DNA from 3 places in the Marinobacter sp. DUT-1 genome. Region 1 is predicted to be linked to each of the others. Evidence: riboswitches for the same ligand, from Rfam matches in the RefSeq annotation. Region 1 holds a riboswitch; each other region holds the start of a gene.
What was found. Region 1 has a riboswitch for thiamine pyrophosphate ahead of ACQUTG_RS10805 (sodium:solute symporter family transporter). Riboswitches for the same ligand answer to the same signal wherever they lie in the genome.
Positions count from the first base shown of each region.

Region 1 (4,387 bases):
GACCCTGCTGTTTGTTGATTGAATTCAACATGGCTTACTTTACCGAGAAAACTGGGCGGAAGCCGTTTGGTGCCAGAGTCGAAGCCGCGTCAAACTCGTCGTAGTTTTCCTGTGTTACCACATAGAGCTCAGGACCGACGTGCTTGAGATAATCCTTGCCTTCCAGTATCCGAACGGCCTGGTCGACAGCGATGCGCCCCTGAATGACGGTGGAATCGGTTGGTGCAGCAAGGATCTGGCCACGGGCGATACCCCGATCAACACCCGGAGCATAATAGTAGGACACTACCTTTATTTTATCTGCCAGCCCCCTTGAGCGGAGGATTGGAATAGCCGCTTCTGCTGTGACCGCAGTGCCGACAATGTAGTCAAGATCGGGATAGGTCTGGAGAGTATCCTCGACGAGCCTGGCTTGGGCTTCCTTACCGGTGTCGCCGTATTTTGTTTCTACCATCTCGATCGCTGAACCCTCTACCGCGCCCAGGAAACCGGCATTTCCTGCTTCTACCCAACCGGCACCAGCGGGACCCGGGAACCAGGCGACTTTCGCTGACTCCCCACCCGCAGGATGCAGTTCAGCCAGGAATTCACCAGCCTTGGCGCCCATTTCGCCAAAGGATACCAACGACTTGGCTGAGAGCTGGTCGGACGACATTCCGTTGATAACGTCGATGACCGGGATACCGTTTTCATTGATCTCAGCGACCAGGTTGTTAAGCCCGTCATAGGCGATGGCGCCGATAATAACGGCATCCGCACCTGCGGAAACGCAATCCTCGATCTGCGAGATTTGAGTGTTGAGGTTCGTGTAGCCACCCGCGTCCGTCACAGTGGCGGCCACACCGAGCCTCTTGGCCTCTTCGGTGATGCCGTAATTGACGCCAAGCCAGTAAGCATCCTTCATGTGCGGGAAAGAAACGCAGAGATTCCATTTCTGCGAGGCTTCGGCGAGTGGTTCGTAATCTGTCTTGCTGCGTGGGCTATCCATGTTGAAGGGGGGAGTCCAGACTTCGACAGGATATGGGTACCAGGTTTCGGCCATTGCGCTGCTGGAAAAGGCAATCGTCATTGCCATCGTCGCAGCTGATGCGCTGAGAAATTTTTTCATTATTGTTTCTCCTAATGTGAAAGGAGCTCTGCTGCCCCAACGCCAATCCCCTCTGGAAAGACGTTAAAACAACCATAAAATGAGACAGCAAATTTGTATAATACGATTTTCAGTGTCCAAATATCTGTTAAAACGATACACTGATTGGAGAGCTTTCGCGGCGAGCTCGGGCATGAACGGGTAGTTCGCGCGCCACAGGATCACTCATAAAGCATTGATTTAAAGATATATTATTTAGGAAAGAGGCATCATGATGTGGGTAGCTTTATAACCACACTTAAATTAGGGTTTATTTTTCAATCTTTTAAATGAATAGCTACTATAAATTTTATGAATACACCTACGATCCGTCAGATCCGTTACTTCATTGCGGTCGCGAACTTGGGACAGATTTCACGCGCAGCTCTCGAACTGAATGTGTCCCAATCTGCAGTGACAACGGCAGTAAAACAGCTTGAGGAAATCGTCGGCACCCCGCTCCTCGCGAGACATGCCGGGGGAGTAGCCCTGACCTATGAGGGCAATATCTTTTACGATCACGCCCGACGAATAATGGCTGTGGTGGAGGAGGCCGTCACATCTCCACGCCGCTTGCGTGATGACGTTAAGGGCACTCTTCGTTTAGCAATGACATACACGGTTGCTGGCTACTATATTCCAACCTACATTGAGCGGTTCCTTCGTGTATTTCCCCACGTGGACCTTCAGTTGACTGAAGCTTCGCGAACTGCGATCGAAGATGGGCTTGCATCTGGTGAATTCGATCTTGCAGTGATGCTCACCTCTAATATTGTCGATCAGGAGGGAATATCCTACGAGACCTTGCTGCAATCACGCCGCAGGCTCTGGTTGTCGGCGAACCACCCTCTTCTCGAGCTGCCATCAATCTCTCTGGCCGATGTTGCTGCCCAACCCTACATTATGCTGACGGTTGACGAAGCCAGTAACACCACACAGCGCTACTGGAATCGCACGAACTATCGACCTCATACAATTTTCAGAACGAGTTCCGTTGAAGCCGTGCGCTCAATGGTTGCCAGCGGCATGGGCGTCACGATCCTCTCCGACATGATTTATCGCCCCTGGTCGCTCGACGGACGCCGCGTCGAGGTGACCTCTCTGGTCGACCGGATACCGACAATGGACGTCGGACTCGCCTGGGCCACCAATATCGAGCAAAACACGGCCGTTTCCGCTTTTCGGGAATTTATGCACATAGGTGAGGAGCCAGATATGCGTTGAGCGCATCATCGATGGTTTATAAGTTTTTACTAACCATGATCACTACCAGGCCCTCGTCAGCCTCACTGAAAAGCCAGTGACCTGGTTTCCTGAGATTCGCTTGATGCCCAGCACCCTCCAGTTGCTCAGAGCCGGCCCTATCTTTACCATGCCGCTGACAGTTTAAATGGATGCCTGATGGCCGTTACCCACCGGCTACGCATTCAACACCACACACAGACAGTTCCAGTCGACAGGGGAGTCCCGGCAACACAGCCGGGGCTGAGAGTGCCTTCGGCAGACCCTGGAACCTGATCCGGATCATTCCGGCGGAGGAAGCGCGACATGATGATGACCCAGATGGCCGCCATTGTGGCGGCATTGTGCCTGTTCGGTTGGCTGGGCTTGCGTGCCCGTCAAACAGCCAACGGCATTGACGACTACATGACCGCCCGCAACAGTCAGGGCGCGACCACCATTGGCCTTTCCTTTCTGGCGTCAGGCATGGGCGCCTGGATCCTCTTTGCGCCACCGGAAGTGGGCGCCTTTGTTGGCCCGGTGGCACTGGCCGGCTACGCCCTGGGGGCGGCATTGCCTTTTATCGTCTTCGCCATGCTCGGCCCCGTCATTCGCCGGCAAATGCCCGAAGGGCGCAGCATCAGCGAGTTTGCCGAAAGTCGCTTCGGTAAAGGTATGCGCCGCTGGGTCTCGTTGATCTCGGTTTTGTACATGTCGTGCTTTCTGGCCGCGGAGCTCACAGCCATTGGCGCAATCACCGGACTGCTGTCTGACCTCAATGGTCAGATCGTCATTATTGGTGTCGCGGTCACGACACTGGTCTACACCACCTGGGGCGGATTACGGGCCAGTCTGGCCACCGACCGCTGGCAGGCATTGCTGTTGATGGCGCTGCTGGCTGCGGTGCTTTTTGTAGACTGGAAACACCTGCCTGCCATGTCGGAGTCGGCCAAATTGCCGGGCATTCCCTTCTGGAGCGCGGTCAGTGTCGCCCTTACCCTGGTGCTCGCGGTAACCGCGGCCAACCTCTTTCATCAGGGCTACTGGCAACGGGTCTGGGCCGCACGGGACAGCAGCTCACTGTGGAAAGGCGCCCTCCTCGGCGGTGGCACCACCATCGTTGTGGTTGCGGTCGTGGGTGGCCTCGGGATGAGCGCTGCCATGGCCGGGCTTGAACTGGGGCAACCGCCCATTCCGTTTTTTGCCCTGATAAATGAAGCACCGCAATGGTTGGGCGCGGTCGCGCTGGTATTGGCCGTCACTTTGGTCGCATCGTCCGTGGATACCCTCCAGAACGGCATTGCCTCCCTGGCGGTCGCTGAAAAAGCGGGCCTGACACTCGCCGGCGCGCGCTGGGTAACGGTGGCCCTGATGGTGCCGGTTGTGGTGATAGCCTTGCAGGGTGCGTCGGTTCTGCGGCTGTTCCTGATTGCCGATCTGCTGTGCGCAACGGCCATCATTCCCATTCTGATGGGACTTTGGCCCCGGGTATCAACAACCGCTGCGTTAAGCGGTGTGTTGGCCGGAGTCGCCGGGGCGATTTTGCCGGGCTGGATCGTGGGCGGCAGTCTCGGTGAAGCTCTCCAGATTGCCAGTTTCCCCGGTGGCGTGCCGACACTGGCGCCGTTTGCCGGGGCAATCGTGGCTTCGGGCGGAGTTACGCTGCTGCTAACGACGGTGCAGCGCCGCCGGACGGGACACTAGGCAATCTTCTGTCTACGCACCAATGCCGCCCGAACCGTTTCCGAAGCCACGCCGGCCAGAAGCCCGAAAAACGGGTCGACCCAGACAGTCACCAGCGCGGTTATTGCGATGACAGGCCAACAGGACGGCTTGGCTGTCCAGAGACGTTTCGACGCAGCCAGCTCCACGGCGGCGACCAGCAACAAGGCGCCAAGACCGGCGGTCGGAATTGCCGCTATGACTGAGAGGCCGCCCGGTAAGAAAGCGACCAGGAGCAAGCCCGTTCCTAAAAGGATGGGAGCCAGGCCGGTCCGGGCGCCGAAGCGATAATGCGCTGCCACGCCACCGGCCCCGTGA
Region 1 covers NZ_JBNRLS010000003.1:168,510-172,896, forward strand. Annotated here, with positions in the region: gene ACQUTG_RS10790 (sugar ABC transporter ATP-binding protein) at 1-31, opposite strand, end outside; gene torT (TMAO reductase system periplasmic protein TorT) at 35-1,108, opposite strand; gene ACQUTG_RS10800 (LysR family transcriptional regulator) at 1,439-2,350, shown strand; TPP riboswitch at 2,575-2,685, shown strand; gene ACQUTG_RS10805 (sodium:solute symporter family transporter) at 2,675-4,051, shown strand; gene ACQUTG_RS10810 (molybdate transporter family protein) at 4,048-4,387, opposite strand, start outside.

Region 2 (4,387 bases), on a different contig from region 1:
GCCCCTGCGAGGAGTGTCCCAGGCTCGGCCGGAGAAGCAGAAACAGGCCTGTCCCAAGGACGATCGGCGGGACCATCAGGGGCACCGCGGTTGCCACCGAAGATAACCTGCCCAGATGCGGGCCACCCCGACTGGCGAGGGCCAGCACAAGGAGGGCCGACAGCACCGAAAACGCGCCGGCGGGCAGGGCAATGGCGAAGCTTAGTAGTGTCGCGTTCACCAGATCCGCGAGCGGGTTACCACCGTCAACGGCCACTGTGACAAGCCCCGGCAGGCCCCGGAACAGGATTGCGGCCAGTGGCAGAAGGAGAAAAAGGGTAAAGCACAGTAGCAGCACGATATCCCGGAACCGCGTGATGCCGTGGCTGTCTGGCCTAAGTATGGTTTCTGAAAAACTGCGTTGTGGCGTAAGGTTAGCTGACAAACCTCGACGAACCATCAAGAGCCAGATGGCACCGCAGATTGATAACTGCACAATCGCCAGCAGGGCCGCGCGACCGAAGTCGAATTCAAAGCGCAGAGACTGGTAGATCGCTACTTCAAGGGTAGTGGACGCGGGCCCTCCGCCGAGCGTCATCACGATGGCAAAACTGGTAAAGCAGAGGGTAAATACCAGGGCTGCGATGCCCGGCAACACACGGCGCACAGCCGGCCAGTCAAGGGTGCGCCAGAGCCACCACCCGGTCAGGCCGAGCTGGCTGGCCACCCGCCGCCGGGGCGCGGGAACCGATTCCAGTGCCTGGAGCAGAATCCGGCCGGCCAATGGTGCATTGAAAAACACGTGAGCCAGCACGATGCCGTTAAGCCCGTAGAGATTCCAGCGGACCGTGGTCCAGTGTTCAACCACTGACGTCAGCCAGCCGTGCCGGCCATAAACTCCCACCAGTCCCGAAACCGCCACGATCGTTGGCAGAACCAGGCTCAGCTCCATCATCCGTAACAGCAAGTTTCGACCCGGGAATCGGGGCTGCCTGACCAGGGCAAGTGCAATGAACAGTCCCAGAACCAGGCTGAGCAAAGTGGAAAGGGTGGCCTGCCAGATCGTGAAACGGATGACATTGCTGAGATAGCGGTTTTGCCAGAGCTCGGAGGCTTCCGGCAGGTGGGCCTGCCAGAGCAGCGCGGCTACACCGGCAATGGTCAATGCCAGCAGGCTACCGGCGATGAGCAGGCCCGGGCCGATCTGCCAGCCCGGGTGGCTGAGCGGCGCCTGGGTGGCACCGAACGGGAATTGACGCATTACGGGATCATGGCGTTGAGCCATTCATCCAGCCAGGATTTGCGTTTTTCTGCCACGGTGGCCGGATCGATAAACAGGGTTTTGTCCGGCTGGATCAGGCGATCAAACACCTCCGGTAATTCATCCCCCAGATCAATGGCCGGGTACATCACGTTCTTCAGGGGAATATGGCGCTGGAAATCTGCGGTCAGGATGAACTGCAGGAAGTCCCGGGCCAGTGCTTTCTGTTCCGAGGGCTCAACCAATGCCGCCACTTCCACCTGAAGGTAATGACCCTCCTCGAACTCGGCCGCCTGGTAACGGTCGGTCTTGTCGATGGCCATGTGATAGGCCGGAGACGTGGAGTAGGAGAGGATCATCGGTGCCTCACCGTTCATGAACAGCGAGAAGTAGCCGTCACTCCAGCTCTTGGTAGTTGTCAGAATGTTATCGCTGAGGGCCTGCCACTTTTCGCCGGCCTGGTCGCCGTAGACGGCCTTCATCCAGAGCAACAGGCCAAGGCCCGGTGTGCTGGTCCGGGGATCCTGGATAATGATCTGCAGTTCCTCGGGTGCGTTGACCAGTTCCTCCAGGCTTTTCGGAGGGTTGGGTAACTGTTGGGTGTCATAGACGAAGGCAAAATAGCCCCAGTCGTAGGGCACAAACAGGGAATCCTGCCACTCGACGGGCAGATCAAGAGATTCGAGCGCGATACTGTGCGGAGCAAGCAGGCCGGTCTGCCTGGCGGTTTCCATGGTGCCGGTGTCCAGCCCGAGAACCACATCCGCGTCGGTGGAATTGCCCTCGAGGCGAAGCCGCTGGAGGATGTCACCTCCGCTATCAAGGACCACATATTCGAGGGTGCAGTGACATTGTTGCTCGAACGCTTCCTTCACGCCCGGTCCGGGTCCCCATTCGGCAGCGAATGACGGGTGGGTGTAGACGGTCAGGGCTTCGTTGCCCTGGGCACTGGCCAGAAGCGGCAGCGCGATGCCTGCAAAAAGGGTCAGGGGGCGTCTCAGCATGGTCGTATCCTCGGATTCGATCTGGGGAACCATGCCGCGGTTTCACTGGAACGGTGAATACTCAATCCCTTCGCCGGTACGAACCGGATCAGGTTCCGCGGGTATGGTCTCAGCCCTTCATTTCTTGAGCGAAGGGCACCCCGTTGAGTGGCGCACAGTATAACACGCTAGCCGTTGCCTCCGGCCAGCCATCGAGTTTGCCTATCAGCGTCATTGTGTCGCATATAGCCATGGCGCCTATGCTTAGAACTAAAAGTATGGTGTAGTGTGTGACGTAACGACAGACACTCCCGACGGAGGAATGACTATGCAAATGCCTGCAGTCACACATTTCTTTGATGAACCGACCAATACTTTCAGTTACGTAGTACAGGATCCAGCGAGTAATGCCTGTGCCATCGTGGATTCCGTGCTGGATTTCGATTACGCCGCCGGCCGGACCGACGTCCGTTCCGCTGAAGAGATCATCCGTTTCGTAAAGGATGGCGGCCTGAAGGTCGAGTGGATACTCGAAACTCACGTTCACGCTGACCACCTTTCTGCGGCGCCTTACCTGCAGGAACAGCTCGGTGGCAAGACCGGCATCGGCCAGAAAATCGTTGACGTGCAGGAAATCTTCGGAAAAGTCTTCAACGCCGGTACCGAATTTGCCCGTGATGGCAGCCAGTTTGACCGGCTTTTCGAGGAAGGGGATTCGTTCCAAATCGGCAACCTGGAAGGGTGGGTGCTGCATACCCCCGGCCATACCCCTGCGTGCCTGACGTATGTCATCGGTGACGCAGCTTTCGTTGGCGACACACTGTTTGCACCGGATTCCGGCACCGCCCGCTGTGACTTTCCCGGCGGTGACGCTCACACGCTCTACCGCTCTGTCCAGAAGGTTCTGGCGCTGCCCGATGAGACTCGGATCTTCCTGTGCCACGACTACAAGGCACCGGGCCGGGACGAGTTCCAGCATGAAACCACGGTTGCCGAGCAACGGGCCAACAATATCCACGTTCGCGAAGGCATGACCGAAGACGATTTCGTCAGGCTCCGGACCGAGCGGGACGCCACGCTCAGCATGCCCCGCCTGATCCTGCCTTCGGTACAGGTGAACATGCGGGCAGGTGGGATGCCACTGGCCGAGGATAACGGACAGGTTTACCTGAAAGTACCTGTAAACCGCTTCTGACAGAGGGTACGCCATGAAGATTCATTATCTTGAACCGGAGTTCGCGGTTGCGGATACCGTGGCTATCGGCGATCTCCCTGAAATCCGGGAAAAAGGCTTCCGGACACTGATCTGTAACCGTCGCCCCGGGGAAGAGGGTTACGCCGGTGAGCAGGCCTACGCGGAGGCTGCCGCCAAGGTCGGTCTTGAGTGGGTATGTGTCCCGGTGGCATCCGGCGAGTATTCCGAAGCAGACGTGGAAGCGTTCGGCAAAGCGCTGGAACAAGTACCTTCACCCATCCTCGGGTTCTGTCGGACCGGCCGTCGTGCTGTTCACATGTGGGCCCAGGCCCGCGCTCGGGAACCCCAGTGCAGTATTCCGATGCTGCTCAAGGCGGCCCACGAGGCCGGTCATGATCCTCAGCCCATTCGGGAACTGCTGGAAAAGTAACGTTTGATTATTGAGCTCGACGGACAGGGAGGTCCTTTGATATTGCGGAGTTGAAGACCAGATGAAACCTCACCAAAACGCCGATCGATCCTCCCTGAAATACCATGACGTGGTCATCATCGGGGCCGGAGCAGGCGGAATTGCGACCGCTGCGAGCCTGTTAAAGCGCCAGAAGGACCTGGATATCGCAATCATTGATTCTTGTGAAATTCATTATTACCAGCCGGGCTGGACCATGGTTGGTGGCGGTGTGTTTTCCGCTGAAAGTACACGCCGCAAGACCGAAACCGTCATCCCCACCGGCTGCCACTGGTACCGTGTGGCCGCGGAGAACGTAGATCCTGAGGCCCGGACTGTTACACTGACCGATCACCGGTGTATCAGCTACCAGCGCCTGGTGGTCGCTCCGGGACTGGTTCTGGACTGGGGGGCGGTGGCAGGCCTTGAGGAAACCCTGGGCCAGAACGGCGTTACTTCAAACTATCGCTACGATCTCGCCCCCTACACCTGGTCGCTGGTAGAACGGTTGGAAGCAGGCA
Region 2 covers NZ_JBNRLS010000002.1:241,950-246,336, forward strand. Annotated here, with positions in the region: gene thiP (thiamine/thiamine pyrophosphate ABC transporter permease) at 1-1,240, opposite strand, end outside; gene thiB (thiamine ABC transporter substrate binding subunit) at 1,240-2,244, opposite strand; TPP riboswitch at 2,293-2,397, opposite strand; gene ACQUTG_RS06730 (MBL fold metallo-hydrolase) at 2,552-3,418, shown strand; gene ACQUTG_RS06735 (TIGR01244 family sulfur transferase) at 3,432-3,848, shown strand; gene ACQUTG_RS06740 (NAD(P)/FAD-dependent oxidoreductase) at 3,910-4,387, shown strand, end outside.
Region 2: another riboswitch for thiamine pyrophosphate. It lies ahead of thiB (thiamine ABC transporter substrate binding subunit); the one in region 1 lies ahead of ACQUTG_RS10805 (sodium:solute symporter family transporter).

Region 3 (4,387 bases), on a different contig from region 1:
GTCCCTGTGACGCTTGAGCTCCGCCATCCATGGCTCCGCACAGTTTTGGGAGGCGCTTCCCGATTCACCCGATCTGACGCCCTGCAATGCGCAAGTAGAATTCCTGCCAGAAAGCTAACAGGGCCGTATCGCTTCTAAATTTCCGGTTTCTTAAAGCGAATTCCCGTGAGTCTAGTAGAGCTCGGTGGGTGGCCGGGTTCAGGACTGTGCGGAGCCAAGGATGGCGGAGCCCAAGCGCCCCAGGGATGGGCCGTCAGGAGCGTGTCCTGAACCGGGCCACCCACCGGGCTCCACCCGCGAAGTCACAGTCCTGCGAACCAGAACACCAAGCTATCAGACCTTGTCGTAAAGCTTACCGCCGGACTCCACAAACTCGCGGGACTTTTCCTGCATCCCGGCGTCAATCGCGGAAACCTCGTCCAGCCCGTTTTCTGCCGCGTAATCCCGGACTTCCTGGGAGATTTTCATGGAACAGAACTTAGGACCACACATGGAGCAGAAGTGAGCCACCTTGGCGGAGTCCTTGGGCAGGGTTTCGTCGTGGTAGGCCCGGGCGGTGTCCGGATCGAGGCCGAGGTTGAATTGGTCTTCCCACCGGAACTCGAAACGCGCCTTGGAGAGGGCATTGTCGCGGATCTGGGCGCCCGGGTGGCCTTTGGCCAGGTCGGCGGCGTGGGCGGCGATCTTGTAGGTGATGATGCCGGTTTTCACGTCGTCCTTGTTGGGCAGGCCCAGATGCTCTTTGGGAGTCACATAACAGAGCATGGCGCAGCCGTACCAGCCGATCATGGCAGCGCCGATGCCGGAGGTGATGTGGTCATAGCCCGGCGCGATGTCGGTGATCAGCGGGCCGAGGGTGTAGAATGGGGCTTCGTCGCAACATTCGAGCTGCTTTTCCATGTTTTCCTTAACCAGGTGCATGGGCACGTGGCCGGGGCCTTCGATCATGCACTGGACATCGTGCTTCCAGGCAATCTTCGTAAGTTCGCCCAGGGTTTCCAGTTCGCCGAACTGGGCCGCGTCGTTGGCGTCGGCGATGGAACCGGGGCGCAGGCCGTCGCCGAGGCTGAAGGAGACATCGTAGGCTTTCATGATTTCGCAGATGTCTTCGAAGTGCTCGTAAAGGAAACTTTCCTTGTGGTGGGCCAGGCACCACTTGGCCATGATGGAGCCACCACGGGAGACGATGCCCGTAACCCGGTTAGCGGTAAGCGGGACGTGATGCAGGCGCACACCGGCGTGGATGGTGAAGTAATCCACGCCCTGCTCGGCCTGTTCGATCAGGGTGTCCCGGAAGACTTCCCAGGTCAGGTCTTCGGCCACGCCGCCGACTTTCTCCAGGGCCTGGTAGATGGGCACGGTGCCGATGGGTACCGGGGAGTTACGGATGATCCATTCCCGGGTTTCGTGGATGTTCTTGCCGGTGGACAAATCCATGATGGTGTCGGCGCCCCAGCGGATGCCCCAGGTGAGCTTTTCCACTTCTTCCTCGATGGAGGAAGTGACCGCCGAGTTGCCGATATTGCCGTTGATTTTCACCAGGAAGTTGCGGCCGATGATCATCGGTTCGATTTCCGGGTGGTTGATATTGGCAGGAATGATGGCGCGGCCTCGGGCCACTTCGTCGCGAACGAATTCCGGTGTGATTTCCGCTGGCAGGTTGGCGCCAAAGGACTGGCCGGGATGTTGTTGGTCCAGCAGGCCCTGCTCACGGGCTTCCTGGAGTTTCATGTTCTCGCGTATTGCGATGTATTCCATTTCCGGGGTGATGATGCCCTGGCGGGCGTAGTGCATCTGGGAAACGTTCCTGCCCGGCTTGGCCCGCAGGGGTTTGCGCTCATCCATGAACCGGAGCGGGTCCAGTTGTGGGTCTTTCATGCGCCGGCGGGTGAATTCCGAGGTGTAGCCTTCCAGCTGTTCAACATCGCCCCGTTCGGCAATCCAGCCGGCACGGATGGGCTCCAGGCCTTTGCGCAGGTCGATACTCGCCTCCGGGTCCGTGTAGGGGCCTGAGGTGTCGTAAACGACCACCGGTGGGTTCTTCTCACCGCCCATTTCGGTCGGCGTGTCTTCCACAGTAATTTCCCGCATGGGCACTCGCAGATCGGATCGGCTACCCTGCACGTAGATTTTTCGTGAGCTTGGTAACGGTTTGATGGCGGCGGAATCAACTCTTGCGGAATCGCTGAGGTAGGATGGCAGGTCGGTCATCTTTCGCTCCCGGTAGATGGACTGGGGTTTCGGGTCGCGTATGACGGAGCCTGCATGGGCAGCCAAAGCCACTAGGACTGGGGACTGCTTTTGGGTCATCTGGTCTTAATCCCTACGCCGGTATTATCCGGATCAGGTCGCGGGTTCTGCGATGCAATCTCAGCCGGCCACCCAGGAATCAGGTAAGCCAGCACCCCGTCAAGACGCGAGTGAAATTCGGTTCAGCACACAATTTGTGTGACGTTTGCAAGTGTAGAGGCCAGGGGAATTATTGTCCATAATGGCCAACCATAAGCCCGCCGGATGCACACCCTGGTGCTTGAGAGCACTGTGCGGCCGGTTACCCGGCGTCCCGGACTGACGCCCATGCGCACAGGTATTCAGGAGAAAGAATGAAAAAACGACTGCTTTCCGGACTGATCGGTGTGATGGCTGCCCAACCAGCCCTCGCCATCGACCTGATCGACACCTACGAAAAAGCCCTCTCCTATGACTCCGGCATTGCGGCCGCCCAGGCCAGTTTCGAGGCCCAGCAGGCCGCGAGCGATGTCAGCAAAAGTGCGCTGCTGCCGCAGGTGGGCGCCTTCGGCAATGCCAACCATACGGACCTGGACGGCGACATTCAGGACGAAAGCTACAAGTCCACCAGTTACGGTGTCCAGCTGACCCAGCCGGTGTTCCGGGCCGACTCCTGGTTCCGGTACGACGCCAGCCAGTTCCAGACCGAATCCGCCCGGGCCCAGTACAACCTGGCCCAGCAGCAGCTGATCCTGGACGTGGCCACTGCCTATTTCAATGTACTCAGGGCCCAGGACACCGTCACTACAGCCCTGGCCACCGAAGCCGCAATCCAGCGCCAGTACGAGCAGGCCCAGGAGCGCTTTGATGTTGGCCTGATTGCGATTACCGAGGTATATGAGGCCCGTGCCAGCTATGACGATGCCAAGAGCCAGCGGATTGCCGCGGAAAACCAGCTCAATGTCGCCAAGGAACAACTGGCAAGGCTGACCGGGGAGTACCCGGAGGATCTGGAGAACCTGCGCCGGAACTTCCCGCTCGGTCGCCCGGAACCAATGGACCCTTCGGCCTGGGAAACCACGGCGCTGGAGCAGAACTGGTCCATTCAGTCCGCGCTCTATGACCTCAACGCCAGCGAGGCCAACCTGAAGGTTGCCAAATCCGGCCATTACCCGACCCTGGATCTCACCGCGTCCTACGGTGACAACGAGATTGACGGCGGCAGCCCCAACCAGTTCGAAGGGACCCAGGGCGTTATTGGCCTGGAGCTGAACGTGCCACTGTATACCGGTGGTGGTACCCAGGCGGGCGTTCGGCAGCAACGGTCCCTCGTTACCGTGGCGGAAGAGCAGCTCAACACCGTTCGACGGGACGTCCGGGTGAATACCCGCAGCCTGTTCCTGACCGTGAACAACAATGTCGAGACCGCTTCGGCGCTGTCACAGACCATTATTTCCCGCCGCAGTGCACTGGATGCCACCCGTGCCGGCTATGAAGTGGGTACCCGGAATATCGTGGAAGTGCTGGATGCGGAGCGGGCCTATTACGTGGCGCTGCGTGACTATGCCAATGCCCGTTATGACTACGTGATCAACACGCTGCAGCTGAAGCAGGCCGCCGGCACTCTCAGCCCACAGGATCTGGTGGACCTGAACAACTGGCTGAGCGAAACAGCACCAGGCATTGAAGCCCTGGCCAACGAGGAACAGACCCTGGACGATCCGGCCCGCTAGGGGACCGCTTTGGCGGGCAGGCACACTGCCCGCCACTCACATCAAACCCGCTCGATAATTCCCTCGACCACTTTTTCCAGCGCGCCCCGGTTCTTGTTCACCACTGACAGTGCGCGCCGTCCAATCGCTTCCCGCTCACTGGGGTGACTGAACAGGGTGATCAGGAAGGTCGCCAATTCTTCGGCGTTGGCCACGATCTTGACGCCGGTATCGTCCAGCAGGCGCTGATAGATGGTCTCGAAATTGAACACGTGAGGCCCGGAAAACACCGGGATTCCCCAGCCAGCCGGCTCCAGGGGATTGTGCCCACCCCGTTCAATAAGCGAACCACCCACAAAGGCAATGTCACTGGCACCATAGAGCATCATCAGCTCGCCCATGGTGTCGCCCAGATAAACCTGGGCATCAGCGGGATCCTCGCCACG
Region 3 covers NZ_JBNRLS010000005.1:99,424-103,810, forward strand. Annotated here, with positions in the region: gene thiC (phosphomethylpyrimidine synthase ThiC) at 334-2,211, opposite strand; TPP riboswitch at 2,304-2,419, opposite strand; gene ACQUTG_RS16380 (TolC family outer membrane protein) at 2,604-3,962, shown strand; gene waaA (lipid IV(A) 3-deoxy-D-manno-octulosonic acid transferase) at 4,004-4,387, opposite strand, start outside.
Region 3: another riboswitch for thiamine pyrophosphate. It lies ahead of thiC (phosphomethylpyrimidine synthase ThiC); the one in region 1 lies ahead of ACQUTG_RS10805 (sodium:solute symporter family transporter).